Regions from separate parts of the Cyanobium sp. WKJ7-Wakatipu genome, predicted to be linked through region 2. Evidence: predicted binding sites of a transcription regulator. Region 2 holds the regulator's gene; the other holds the start of a gene.
What was found. Region 2 encodes NtcA, which controls nitrogen genes in cyanobacteria. Its sites were predicted from a motif close to GTANCNNNNGNTAC; they were not measured.
Positions count from the first base shown of each region.

Region 1: a site for NtcA is predicted at 1,481-1,494, ahead of KBY83_RS13855 (ammonium transporter). Genes of this name have one in related genera too.

Region 1 is NZ_JAGQAY010000036.1:6,153-13,144, forward strand. Features, by position in the region: gene KBY83_RS13855 (ammonium transporter) at 1-1,420, opposite strand, end outside; gene KBY83_RS13860 (glutathione S-transferase family protein) at 1,941-3,197, shown strand; gene KBY83_RS13865 (DUF2808 domain-containing protein) at 3,205-3,786, shown strand; gene KBY83_RS13870 (M23 family metallopeptidase) at 3,804-4,436, shown strand; gene KBY83_RS13875 (DUF427 domain-containing protein) at 4,453-4,731, shown strand; gene KBY83_RS13880 (hypothetical protein) at 4,778-5,044, opposite strand; gene KBY83_RS13885 (glutamine synthetase III) at 5,118-6,992, opposite strand, start outside.
Region 2 is NZ_JAGQAY010000004.1:165,338-172,329, reverse strand. Features, by position in the region: gene KBY83_RS04195 (lytic transglycosylase domain-containing protein) at 1-351, shown strand, start outside; gene KBY83_RS04190 (hypothetical protein) at 348-821, opposite strand; gene KBY83_RS04185 (NIL domain-containing protein) at 821-1,234, opposite strand; gene KBY83_RS04180 (thioredoxin domain-containing protein) at 1,305-1,877, shown strand; gene thyX (FAD-dependent thymidylate synthase) at 1,886-2,611, shown strand; gene dcd (dCTP deaminase) at 2,677-3,270, opposite strand; gene KBY83_RS04165 (cob(I)yrinic acid a,c-diamide adenosyltransferase) at 3,270-3,908, opposite strand; gene ntcA (global nitrogen regulator NtcA) at 4,151-4,891, shown strand; gene KBY83_RS04155 (DUF3084 domain-containing protein) at 4,926-6,143, shown strand; gene KBY83_RS04150 (resolvase) at 6,140-6,616, shown strand; gene KBY83_RS04145 (DUF3146 family protein) at 6,613-6,870, opposite strand; gene pth (aminoacyl-tRNA hydrolase) at 6,875-6,992, opposite strand, start outside.

The DNA of each region.
Region 1 (6,992 bases), on a different contig from region 2:
CGCGCTCTTCATCCTCAGGGGTGACGCGTAGTCCAACCGTTGCCTTGACGATCAGAAGAATGATCGTGGTGCCAATTCCCACGAATCCATAGGTGACCAATACGGCTTTGAGTTGGACAATGAAAAGGCCAAAGTTGCCGCTTTCCTCCAGAATTTTTGCGGAAACCGGGAAGTAATCAGCCGGGACCATTTCCTTGACCGCCAACAGGCCTGTCAGCAGGGCTCCGATGGTGCCACCCACACCGTGGACCGAGAATGCATCAAGCGATTCATCCAAGACAGACTTGGAACTACCACCCGAGCCACCGGCACCGGAGAACTGCACCGCGATGTAGCAACCAGCGGCAACCGCAACGCCAATCAGAAGCGAAGAGCCAACGGAAACAAAACCAGCAGCCGGAGTTATGCCCACCAAACCGGCGACAGCACCGGTGGCAGCACCCACAGCTGTGGGCTTTCCATCTCTGAACCACTCAATCAGACACCAAGTGAGCAGGGCCGCAGAAGCCGAAGTCGAGGTGGTGACGAAGGAGAGGCCAGCGCCTTTAGCAGCGAAGTAGCTGGCTCCGTTGAAGCCGAACCAACCGAACCAGAGCAGACCGGCACCAAGCAGGATGTAGGGGACGTTATGGGGCGGGCGCACGCTCTCCGGGTAACCGGTGCGGGGGCCAACGATGGCGGCAGAGACGAGAGCAGCCACACCGGAGGCAATGTGGACGACCGTGCCACCGGCAAAGTCGATGGCACCTAGGCCTAGCGGGCCCAGATAACCACCACCCCAGACCATGTGGGCTAGGGGGCAATAGATGAACAGACTCCAAAGCAGGCAGAACCAGAACCAGGCCTTGAAGTTGATGCGCTCTACCAGGGCACCGGAAATAAGCGCCGGCGTGATGATGGCGAACATGCCCTGGAAGAGGGCAAAGGAAGTGGCGGAGATGGAGAAGCCATCGGCTAGGGGCTGGTCACCCAGCGGACCGCCAACACCGTTCAGCCACATTGCCTCAAGGCCGCCGATGAACGGGCTCTTGAAACCCACGCCGAAGGAAAGGCTGTAGCCGATCACAACCCAGAGCACCCCGATGAGACCCATCAGGAAGAAACTCATCATCATCGTGTTGAGCACGTTCTTGGCGCGCGTGAAGCCGCCGTAGAAGAACGCCAGTCCTGGGGTCATCAGCAGCACCAGGGCTGAACCCATGAGCATCAGCAGGGTGTCGGCGCCGTCGGTGGGGACCTTGGCCAAGGCTGCCTTGGCGGAGCCGGCCATCAGCGGCAGCAGGCCAGCACCGAAGGCGAGCAAGATCACGGCGTAACGCCTCAGTTCAGGCTCCTGAACCTTGGCGAGGACCTTGGTGCGGAATCGATCGAAGACAGCCAGCGGGGTGGGACCGCCGCCGGCGATGGGGACTTGGGCCATGAAGGAAGGTGACCTCCAATGTTCACCCGGCCACAATCGTGCAGCGCTGCAGTCCTGTGGGTAGCAAATGACACCGTTCACGAGAACGCTGATCCCTTCCGCCCTGTGTTTGCTGGCAGCCCAATCTTGGGACGGACGTCGCTGACTAGAAGCCGCCGAATGTGCCGCAGAGGATCGACGGCAGAGAGTGTCTGGAGGGCCAACTGGGCAACTCCATGACTGGTCCTCAGCCCTTTTTTGATGTTGGATCCGTTCACGGCTGGATCGGTTCACGAGTTAGTTGGCTGCCGCGGAGTGAAGCAATCCGTCGTGACTGATGCCCTGATGCTCACTATTGAGGTCTTCAGCTGAGCTGCCTGGCCCCATCCCTTGGCTATTGATCTCGGGCATCAGCCTGGGCAACAACCTTGGTGAAGGCGTCGAACATTGGATCTCAGTTATGGAACTTCGCTCTTGAAACTTAGATAGGCCACCCAGCACCCCGTGAGCTCCTAGAACCAAGGCTGCTGCAGCGATAGGCATGGCGTCGACAGGCCAGGAAGTGCTCGATTGGCAAGAGCTCGAACGCCTCGGCGCGTCCCCAGCCGATCCAGTCAACGGTCCCACCAGCGCCCAGGCCCGGCTGCGTCTGTTTGGCCAGCCGGAGGAGGCAGTGCGGGTCACTCTTTTCCGCGACCACCATGCCTGGTGCCCCTACTGCCAGAAGGTGTGGCTTTGGCTCGAAGAGAAGCGGATCCCCTACCGGATTCGCAAGGTCACCATGTTTTGCTACGGCGAAAAGGAGGCTTGGTTCAAACGGCTAGTTCCTTCGGGGATGCTGCCGGCGCTTGAGCTCGATGGCCGCCTGATCACTGAGAGCGATCGCATTCTTGAAGCCCTCGAGGGGGCCTTCGGGCCCTTGGTGCTGGGCATGAACGACCCGGCGGTGCTGCCCCTGCGGCAGTTGGAGCGATTGCTGTTCCGGGCGTGGTGCCAATGGCTCTGCAGTCCGGGGCTGCGACCCGCCCAGGAGCAAGCTGCCAGGGCGGCTTTTCAGCGCATTGCAGGCAAATTTGAGCAGGCGCTCAGCCAGCAAAGTGGGCCCTTTTTGCTTGGCGAGCTAGGCACGGCTGATCTGGTATTCGTGCCCTACGTGGAGCGCATGGCAGCAAGCCTGGCCTACTACAAGGGTTTTCTGCTGCGCAGCGAGCATCCGGCCATTGGCCGCTGGTTTGAGGCGCTGGAGCAGCGCCCCAGCTACCTCGGCACCCAGAGCGACTTCCACACCCATGCCCACGACCTACCGCCCCAGATGGGTGGCTGCTACGCCAGCGGAGACGCCAACCAACAAGCACTAGCCACTCAAATCGATAAGGGCCCCTGGCCCCTGGGCAGCCCCGACCCGGAAACCAGCCAGGCCGAACCGGCCAATGCGGCAGCCTTTGCCCTCAGCCGGGTGATCAAGCACCGAGAGGCAATTCTTGGCCGCAGCCCCCTGGGAGCGGAAAAATTCGATGTCCCGCTCCGCACAGCTCTCACGGCCCTGATCCACGCCAAGCCCCTGCCAGCACCGGCGGGCTCTGCCCCTGCCCTGCGCTATCTGCGCGATCGCATCAGCGTGCCCCGGGATATGCCGCTGCATGCGGCTCGGTGCCTGCGCCAGGCCTTGGAGGCCACTGCCAGTCTCGATCCAGCGGATGGCACAGCCCAGGGGGCGCCGATTCCGGTGGGCCATCGCCGCGATCAGGATCCCCAGCCATTCCTGCGGGCCGCTCCTAGCGTTTTGCCAACTGCTTAATGCCCTAGTGCCTGTGCCCCGTCTTCGACGCGTCGCCGTTGCGCTCGGCTGGGCCCTGGCCAGCTGCATTGCCGGGGCGCCCGCACTTTCGCCGCTTGCGATCCCCGCCGCTGGCGCCCTTGAACTCCGGGGCGTCACCTACTTCAGCAAGGCTCCCTGGAAGGTGGACCTGGTGAGCTACTACACCACTGTCTGGCAGACCGGTGCGGAGTACTACTTCACGATCACGCTCGATCCGGAGGCGGGGGTGGCCCTTGGCGGCCTCACCATTCAGCAGACCCGCGGCGTGGATACCAGCTTTCCATTCTTTGTGGATCGCACCTCAGCTTTTTTGGGCCGGCCGCGCCAGCAGGGTCCCCGCGTGCCGGTGCAGGCCCAGTTCGATAGCGATGCGCGCCGCTTCACCCTCAGCTTCCCTGAGCCCATTAAGCCCGGAAGCACGCTCACCGTTGTGCTCAAGCCCTGGAACAACCCGGCTGTCTCTGACACCTACATGTTCCAGGTGTCGGCCTACCCAGCCGGCCCCAACCCCTCGCCAGCGTCGCTGGGATTTGGCACCCTGCGGATCTACGACCCCGATTGGCGCTGAGCCAGATCCCCTGAGCCATGACCCACCGGAGCTGGCCCGCGCTTTTGCCTATGTTTTTGGCAGCGGTTGTGGGCCAGTCGTCGCTGCAGGCCCAGACCGCGATGCCCCAGGAGCTGCCGGGCCACGTTTCAGTGCCGGATGTGAGGCTCCCCGGATCGGAGGGATCTCTGGCCCGAGGCGCCTTGCCGGCACCAGGGCTGGATCCGGCGGCGCCGCCCCTGGCTTACCCGTTGGCCCAGCCCGCCGAAAGCCTGGACCCCTGGGGCTGGCGCTACTCGGAGCGCCGCTCGGCCTGGCGGCTGCACACCGGCATTGATCTGGCGGCGCCGCAGGGCACGGTGGTGCTCGCCTCCCGGGCCGGACGGGTGCTGCTGGTGGAGTCGATCAGTGGCTACGGCACCACCGTGCTGCTGGACCATGGCGAGGGTTGGCAGACGCTCTATGCCCATCTGCACGAGGCCATCGTGGTGAACGGCGTCTGGCTGGAGCAGGGGCAACCCCTGGGCATGGTGGGCATGACCGGCTCGGCGACGGGTCCCCATCTGCACTTCGAACTGCGTCGCCAGGGCGCCGAGTTGCTGGCCCTGGATCCCACACCCCACCTGCCGCCCCCATCCCTACCCCCGGTGCTTGCCACAATCAGCCCTTAATTGCGCCACACGCCCCATGCAAGCCCAGTGGAATGGTCAGGTGATTGCCAGCAGCGATGACATCGTCAAGGTCGACGGAAACGCCTATTTCCCCGCCGCAGCCCTTGATCCCGACTGCATCCGCCCCTCCACCCACACCAGCGTGTGCGGTTGGAAAGGCACGGCTCATTACTACGACCTGGTGGTAAACGGCCAGGTAAACGCCAATGCGGTCTGGTTTTATCCAGAGCCCAAGGAGGCTGCCGCAAACATCCGCGGCCGTGTGGCCTTCTGGAAGGGCGTGCAGGTGACCTAAATCAGCCGTCTCGCGCAACTAGGGAGAGTTGGCAGCAGCAAGGGATTCAGCAACCAGGAAATCGCAGGGTGCGCCAGTCGCCGCTGGCAGTACTCACTTCAACGCCAATCTCCACAGGCCCTGAGCTGCCACCGCAGTGGTCGTTCCACCAGCCAAGCGCTTCGCTCCATGCGGCATCGAGGGATTCGTAGAGGTCGTCGAGCACCGGATGGGGGGCGCCCTGACGATCGACTAGGCGGTAGATCCGCACGTGGCTGGGGGATTGGGTGCGCACTGCTGGCATGTCTGGCTTCGCTGCTCTGCTGGTAATCATGGCCCTTGTGCCAGATCGAAACTGTCACCTTCACAACATCTTCCGGTGTTGCAGGTTGCTAAGCCGCCAGGCATCAACGTATGAACAGCATCTCCTGGTAGCTGGGCAGGGGCCAGAGGTCGTCGTCGACCAAGCCTTCCAGACCATCCACCGCCGAACGCAGGTCTCCGATTAGCGGCATCAGGCTGTCGGCGCAGTGACGCATGTGGGCTTCGGTGCCGTGGGGCGCGGCATGTAGGGACTGATCGAGGCTCTCGCAACCGTTGTTGAGCTGCTCAAGCAGTTCGCCCAACTGATTGCGCAATTTGAGATTGGGATGCAGGCCCATCGCCTGCTGCTCCTGTAGGGCCTGGCCCAGCTCGCCTAGATAGCGCACAGCAGCTGGATATACCTGGGTGCGAGCGATCTGCAGGGCCAGCTTTGCCTCCACTTCAATCGCCAGCACGTACTGCTCGGCGTACACCTCAAAGCGGCTCTCCAGCTCCACCGCACTGAGCACTCCTTGGCGCTCAAAAAGCTCGCGCACCTCCTGGCGCTGCAGCACTGGCAAGGCATCGGCGCAGGTGCGCAGGTTTTCCAGGCCACGCTCTTCGACAGCCAGGCGATGCCATTCGCTGGAGTAGCCGTCGCCGCCAAACACGACGGCGCCGTGCTCGCGCATCACCTGCTGGAGCACGTTGAAGGCCGCTTCTCCTAGGGCGGTGCCGCTTTCAAGCTGGCTCTGCAGCCGATCGGCAATCCAGCCGATCGAATCGGCCAGCACCGTGTTCATCGCCACCAGGGGCCCGGCTACCGATTGGTTGGAGCCAACGGCGCGGAATTCAAAGCGGTTGCCTGTGAAAGCAAATGGTGAGGTGCGGTTGCGATCGCCAGGGTCTTTGGTGAATTCCGGCAGGGTGTCTACCCCCAGGGTCATGACGCCGCCTTTGGCAGAACTCTGCAGGTTGCCCTCGCGAATCTGGTTGAACACGTCCTCGAGCTGGCTGCCCAAATACACCGAGATGATCGCCGGGGGAGCTTCATTGGCACCAAGGCGGTGGTCGTTGCCGGCGGTCGCCACCACCGAGCGCAGCAGTGGTCCGTAGCTGTGAACGCCGCGAATTACGGCGGCGCAGAACAGCAGGAACTGCAGGTTGTCATGGGGGGTCTGGCCGGGGTCGAGCAGGTTGCCCTGGGTGGCGTTGCCGATCGACCAGTTGACGTGCTTACCCGAGCCGTTGATCCCCGCGAAGGGCTTTTCGTGCAGCAGGCAGGAGAAGCCGTGCTTTTTGGCCGTGCTCTTGAGCACGGTCATGGTGAGCTGCTGGTGGTCGGTAGCGACGTTGGCGGCTTCGAAGTAGGGCGCAATTTCAAATTGACCAGGTGCCACCTCGTTGTGGCGAGTCTTGGCGGGAACGCCTAGGCGGTAGAGCTGCTGCTCCACGTCCTGCATGAACACCTGCACTCGCTCGGGGATGGCGCCGAAGTAGTGGTCGTCGAATTGCTGGCCCTTGGCGGGCGGGGCGCCAAACAGGGTGCGGCCAGCGAGGAGTAGGTCTGGGCGCAGGGCGACGAAGGCGTTGTCGACCAGGAAATACTCCTGCTCGGCGCCGCAGCTGGAGTTCACCGGAGCTACGTCGGTTTCACCGAGTAGACGCAGCAGGCGCTGGGCCTGTCGGTTCATAGAGGCGTTGGAGCGCAGCAGCGGCGTTTTTTTATCTAGGGCCTCACCGGTCCAGGAAACGAAAACGGTGGGAATGCAGAGGGTGACCCCATTGGGGGTCTGCATCAGGTAAGCGGGGCTGGTGATGTCCCAAGCGGTGTAGCCGCGGGCCTCAAAGGTGGAGCGGATGCCGCCATTGGGGAAGGAGGAGCCGTCTGGCTCGCCCTGCACCAGCAGCTTGCCGGTGAATTCGGTGATTACCCGACCATCGCTTTTGGGCGAAATGAAGCCGTCGTGCTTCTCGGC
Region 2 (6,992 bases):
GTGAGCTCCGGCGCCGGTGCCATCGGCTTGCTGCAACTGATGCCGGCCACCGCCGCCGAACTAGCCGGCACGCCCCTGGCAGCCGATGACCTCACCGACCCAGCCCGCAATGCCCAGTTAGGCGCGCTCTACCTAAAGCAACTGCTGGGCCAGTGGCAGGGCAACCCCGTGCTGATGGCTGCCAGCTACAACGCCGGCACCGGTGCCACCGCTGGCTGGGTGACACCCCAACTGCAACAGGAACCGGAGCTATGGATAGAGGCCATCCCCTACCCGGAAACCCGGCTGTACGTCAAAAAAGTGCTCGGCAACTTTTGGAACTTTCAAGAGAGGCCGCTGGCTAGCTGCTAGCCACCGCTTGCCAGCCAGCGGCCCACCCATGCCCCTGACAAAACGAGCACACCCAGCACCCCTGCCAGGAGCACCGGCGGGGGTGCCACCCGAATCCGAGCTAGATCGAGGCGTGCCAACAACACAGTGGTGCCCAGGATCAGCACATTTGTGAGCACTTTGAGGTGGAGCAGATAGAGGCCACCCACCGTGACGATCAACAGGCTGATCACCAGGCTCATCACCCGACTGGCGGCCATCAAATTGGAAATCCGCTGCAGCAGCAGGTCGGGCATGGTGCACACCACCACCACCAGCAAGGCGTGGAGACAGTCAAGCGACCAGAACAAGCTGGATAACTGCCCCATCCCCGACGCTGCCGCACCCTCGAGCGGCTGGCTCCACTGCAAGCCCTCGTAAACGGATATCACTACCAGCACCAGCAGCATCGGCGCCCGCAAGGGCAGCAACAGCAGACGCAACATCGCCATCACGGGGGAGCCAGCACCAGGGAAATCGCATCCAGAGGGCAACTCGGAATGCACTGTTCGCACACCAAGCAGCGTTGCGCATCGAATTGCAGCTGCCAAGCCGGCTGGGTCAAGCTGAGGGCACCGCTGGGGCAAACGCTCGAGCAGAGGCCGCAGTCAACACAGAGACCGTGGTCTACGTCTATCTGACCAGGCGCCCGGTTGAGGCCTAGTCCCTGACTTTCTAGCCAGGCTTCCGCCGCCGTTAGTTCGTCGATGTCTCCTGAGAGCTCCACCACCATGGTGCCGCTCTGGTTGGGGGAAATCTGGGCGCGCAGGATCTTGGCGGCGATATCGAAATCCACCGCCAGCCGATAGGTGATCGGCTGATGCACCGCTTCGCGGGGAAAGTGCAGGGTTAGGCGCCGTTTCACGAGGATCCGGTTCGCGGGAAAAGCACGCTTACCTCTGCAAAACGCTAGCAAGCACTGGCAAAGTGCAGTCATGACCAACTCCACCCCGAATTCCGGCCTGGGGCCAAGCGAACGGCTGCTGCTAGTCGTGCTGGCGGCCCTACTGGCAGCGGGCCTGCTGTGGTTCCGGGGCGGACTGAATCCGGAGGCTCCCCTGGAGCGCTTGGCGCGCCAATCCCTGGATCTACCCGTGGCCTTGCGCAATGGCAAGCCAACGCTGGTGGAGTTCTACGCCGACTGGTGCGACGCCTGCCGCACCATGGCTCCGGCAATGGAAACGATCGAAGCCCAACACCGCGGCCAACTCGATGTGGTGCTGCTCAACGTTGACAATCCCCGCTGGCAGCCGGAGCTGGAGCGCTACGACGTCAACGGCATTCCCCAACTAGAGCTGTTCAATGCTGCCGGTGAAGCGGTGGGCCGCTCGATTGGCGCCCGCAGCCTCAACGAATTGCGCGCTCTCAGCAGCGCCCTGATCGCCGGCGAACCCCTGCCGGCCCTAGCCGGAGTGGGTGCCGTCAGCAACCTGAGCCAACCCGCTGGCGAAGTTGCGGCAGCGGAGCCAGCTACTGCCACGATGGCCGGACCCCGCAGTCACGGTTGACGCCCGCCATGGATTCCCGTTTCCGCGTTGACCTGATCGCCGCTACGCCTAACCCCCAGCAGTGCGTTTATGCGGGAATGCATCAGGACTACAGCGAGGGCTTTGTGGCGGCAGACTCCGCCAACTGGCCCGAGGAGAGCAAAGCAGGGGAGATCTGCATCAAACGACTTCTCGCCGGCGAGCGCGGTCACTACGGCCCCTTAGAACACGCCCAAATCGTGCTCAACGTTGGCTGGTTTCCCCACTCAGTGATGCAGCAGGCGCGTACACACCGGGTGGGGGTGAGCTTTGACGTGCAATCCATGCGCTACACCGGCGATCGCATCTGCAAGGCCGCCAATGATGAACTGGAACTGGAGGAGGTGTTCTATCTACGGCCCATAGGTAGCTATAGCGACCGGCAAGGCAAAAAATACGCCTACACCGAAGAGCAGCGCTACATAGATCTAGAGCTCTGCAGGGCTGCGGCAGCTCGCTACCGCGACCTTTTGGCGGCTGGCTTCGCCGAGGAGCACGCCCGCGGCATCCTGCCCTTCGACTACCGCCAGCACTTCGTGGTGAGCTTCACCTTGCGGGCATTTCTGCACTTCCTTGACCTGCGGGCGAAGCTCGATGCCCAGCAGGAGATCCGTGAGCTCTGTGAGTTGATGTGGCCCCACCTGCAGGCTTGGACACCCCAATTTGCTGACTGGTATGAAAAGAGCCGCTTACATAAAGCCAGGCTCGCCCCATAAGGCGAACCACCTGGCGCACCTCTCGGTGCGACTCCAGGCTCCCCCCATAGGGCTTTTAGGGGAAACTAGATTCTTGCCAGAGTGACGCGTTCGGGCTGATGCTGATATTTACCAGCCCGATCTTGATAGGTGGTCTCGCAGGGATCGCCCTCAAAAAAGAGCAGCTGACAAATTCCCTCATTGGCATAAATGCGGCAATCTGCGCCGGAAGAATTGCTGAACTCCAGGGTGAGGTGTCCCTCCCAGCTGGCCTCAGCCGGGGTGGTGTTCACAATGATGCCTAGCCGGGCGTATGTGCTCTTGCCCAGGCAGATCACCGTGATATTTGATGGCACCTTCATCTTCTCCAGTGCCACCCCTAGGCCATAGGAATGGGCCGGCAGGATGAAGTACTCACCGTCTTCGTCGCTGTGCAGCGGCGCCGGCTCCAGGTTCGCCGGGTTGAACCGCTTGGGGTTCATCACGGTGCCAGGCACATGCCGAAAGATCAAAAATTCCTTGGCCGACAACCGCAAGTCGTAGCCATAGGAAGAACAGCCGTAGCTGAGCACCGGGGAGCCCGCCGTAGCGGGATCGAGATGGCGCACCAGGCTCGACTGAAACGGCTGCAACATTCCTACCGCAGCTTGCTCGTTGATCCAGCGATCGTTCTTCAGCATCAGAGGCCTCGGCGCAACTGGGTGACCTGATCAGCCATGGCCATCAACTCAGGAGTCATGGCTGGCCCTGTCAAAATGACATCTAGATGGGCTGGTCGGCGCTCCAAGGTTGCCAGCACTTCAGCCTGCTCGATGTAGCCCAGCTCCACAGCCAAGCCCAGCTCGTCTAGCACCATCAGATCCACCGCACCACTGAGCAGCTGCTCGCGGCTGAAGGCCCACACCTGGCGCACCGCCTCCAACAGCTCGAGCCCCTGGTGGGCAGCTGGCTCTGACAGACAGCCGAGCACACCGGGCCGCAGCCATTGCAGTCGCCCACACAGCCAGACGCTGCTGCCGAGGCCCTGATCTACGCCGCCCTTAAGGAACTGAGTAACCAACACCCGGCTGCCCAAGCCGGCACTACGTAGGGCCTGGCTGAGCACGGCACCGTAACTGCCGCGGAAAGGCGCTGTATGGATTTGCAGTAAGCCCTCCGACTGGGCCACCAGCCGCAATGCCGGCGCAGCAGAAGGGGCGGACGCGCCAGACGCCACAGCCAAAGGGCGATGGCCAGAGCGCTGAGGTTGGTGCTGGACCGCCGGAAAACCAGCTCCAGAGGAGGAGGTGAGGCCTGAGACGGGCAAGCTCGCGGTCATGAACAACCTGAATAAGAACCTTGAAAATCGAAAAACAGACCTGGGGCGCCGCGAGCAGCCCATGGCCTCGCGGAGCTGAATGTAGCGGGATCGGGCCGCTCCACAAGCAAACGACACCATCCCTAGCGGAAACATACGTACTGGTGCGCAGGGGGCGCCGGCGGTGTCGTCTCAAACCGTGTGTATTGCTACAAGCCGCCCCCCGGGTGATCCTTAGGGTCCCGGCACTTGCCAAGACCTTGATGGTTGGCGCTACCCACGGATTTAGCCGTACCGCCAACACCCCATCGACGGGTGCCCCTGGCGTGGTGGCAGGCATGGGCAGCGCCGGCCAGGGCAACCCCACCCTGTTGGAAGTGATCCGGGGCCTGGCCGGCAGCAGTGTCGAGACGATCGAACGGGGCAAGACGATTTTTTTTCCCGGCGATCCAGCCGAGCGGGTCTATCTGCTGCGGCGCGGAGCGGTCCGGCTGTCGCGGGTATATGAATCCGGCGAGGAGATCACCGTGGCCCTGTTGCGTGAGAACAGCCTGTTTGGTGTGCTCTCGCTGCTTACCGGCCAGCGCTCCGATCGCTTCTATCACGCTGTGGCCTTCACCAGGGTCGAGATGGTGACCGCACCAGCCACCTCCGTGCGCCGGGCGATCGAGCAAGACGCCAGCGTGGGCTTGCTGCTGCTGCAGGGCCTGTCTTCGCGAATACTGCAGACCGAAACGATGATCGAAACCCTCACCCACCGCGACATGAGCTCGCGGCTGGCGAGCTTCCTGCTGGTGCTGTGCCGCGATTTCGGCGTGCCCAGCTCGGAAGGGATCACGATTGATCTGCGCCTCTCCCACCAGGCGATTGCCGAAGCTATTGGCTCCACCCGCGTCACAATCACTCGCCTGCTGGGCGACCTGCGCAACGACGGGCTGGTTCAGATCGACCGCAAGAAAATCACTGTGTTTGATCCAATCGCCCTAGCTAAGCGCTTCAGCTGAAGGCCAGGGATACTGGGGCCCTCCGGGGACGTATGTGACGGGCTGGCTGCTGATCCTCGCTCTGCTCGCCCTGGGGGGAGTGCTCTCCACCCTGGGCGACCGACTCGGCAGCCTGGTGGGCAAGGCGCGCTTGAGCCTGTTGGGGATGCGGCCCCGCCGCACCGCCGTGTTGATCACGGTGCTCACGGGCAGCCTGATCAGTGCTATCTCCCTCGGCCTGATGCTGCTGGTAAGCGAGCGGCTGCGCACGGGCCTGTTTGAACTCGATCGACTGGAGCAACGGCTGCAAACCAGCCGCAGCCAACTGAGCCGCAGCAACAGCCAACTAGCCAGCAGCCGCCTGGAGGTGGCACGGGCCGAAGAGGGCAAACGCGAGGCTCAGACGCGCTTTGAGCAGGCCCAAGCCCGCGCCAGCAAATTGCGCCAAGAGCTGGCGCCACTTCTAGCCCAGCGCAACCAGTTGGAGCTGGAGCGCAGCCGTCTCAGCCAGGAGGTGAAGGGGCGGGATGCGGAAATCCGCCGCACCGAAGCGGAACTAGCCCAGGTGCGCCGCCGGATCAGCGCCGGTGCCCAAGAACTTAAAGACCTGGAGGGCAACCTGATTGCCCTGCGCCGCGGCGACGTGGTGCTCAGCAGCGGTCAGACCCTGGCCAGCGCCAAGGTGACCCTTGAGCGCCCCGAGCAGGCCAAGGAGGTGATCACCGCCTTGCTGCAGCAGGCCAATCTCAACGCCTTCAGGCGGGTGCTGCCCGGCCAGCCCCCCGATCGCCAGATCCTGCTGGTACCCAAAAATGACATCAGCAAGCTGGAAGGCCTGCTCGCCAAACCCGGCAGCTGGGTGGTGAGCATTCTCTCGGCCGCCAACGTGCTGAGGGGCGAGCGCCAGGTGCTTGCCTTCCCTGACCTACGCCCCAACCGCCCTGTAGTTAAAGCAGGTGAAGTGCTGGCCAGCACCACGATCGAGGGCGACCTCACAGCCCTGGAGCCGGTTTCGCGGCGACTCAACCTGCTACTGGCCGCTGCCTATGCCCGAGCCCAGCGCCAGGGCACGTTGGTGGAAGGGCTGCAGTTCGATGCGGCCAGCTTTAAAAAGCTGGCCCGGGAGCTGAGCGAGCGCCAGCCGGGCCAGGTTGCTCAACTAGAAGCCCTCGCCATCAACAGCGCCAGCACCGCCGACCCAATTGCAGTGGAATTGCGCTGGTTGGCGGCCCCATCTCCCGCCCAATCGGGGCCGGGCCCACGCCGCCCATGACGGGCGCTGCGGCGGGCCTGGTAGCAGGCCTCGATCCCGGGAGCAGCAAATGCGGTCTAGTGCTGGCTGATCCTGCCGTTGGCCAGATCCGGCAGGCTGCCATCCTGCCCCCACAAGCCTGCCTCGCCCTGCTCAAAAGCTGGCAGCAAGTGGGGCTTGGCCAGGTTGTGCTCGGCAATGGCACCGGCAGCAAAGACTGGTGCAGCCAACTTAGCCAGCAGCGGCTGGCGCTAGCTGTGGTGGATGAGAGCGGCAGCACCCTGGCGGCCCGCGAGCGCTACTGGCAGCTTTGGCCCCCTAGGGGCTGGAGGCGGCGGCTGCCGGCGGGCTTGCGATTGCCCCCCCGGGATATCGACGATGTGGTGGCCCAGCTGCTGATAGAGCGCTACTGCGGGGTAACCCTGCAACGCAGCAACCAGGAGGTGCTGAGGCGATGGCCGCTGCCGATCGCGCCGGAGGCTGAATCGGTTTAAAAACGGGCCCGAACCGTAAAGATGTAGTCACCGCCAGGCTCGAGCTGGTAGTCGACCTTGAGCAGATAACGCAGCAGGGCATCCTGGATCAGAGCCCTGCCCAAAGAAGGCTCAACGCTGAGTTCACCGCGGTCAAAGGCCCAGCGGAAACTCCATTGGTAGCCGCCCGCACTCACCTCCCCCTCCAGCACCCGCTGGCTGAAGCTCTGGTGCAGCACCCGCAACTGGGCAGTGGTGGAGGGAAGGCGTGCCATCGGCTCAGGCTGCCGCGCCCTGGGGCTGAAAACCGTTGAGTCGGTTGCCAGCCCGCTCCAGGCCGAGGCGCTGAATCAGGCCAATACCTGCCTCCACCTCGCGCAGCACCTCCTCGAGCAGG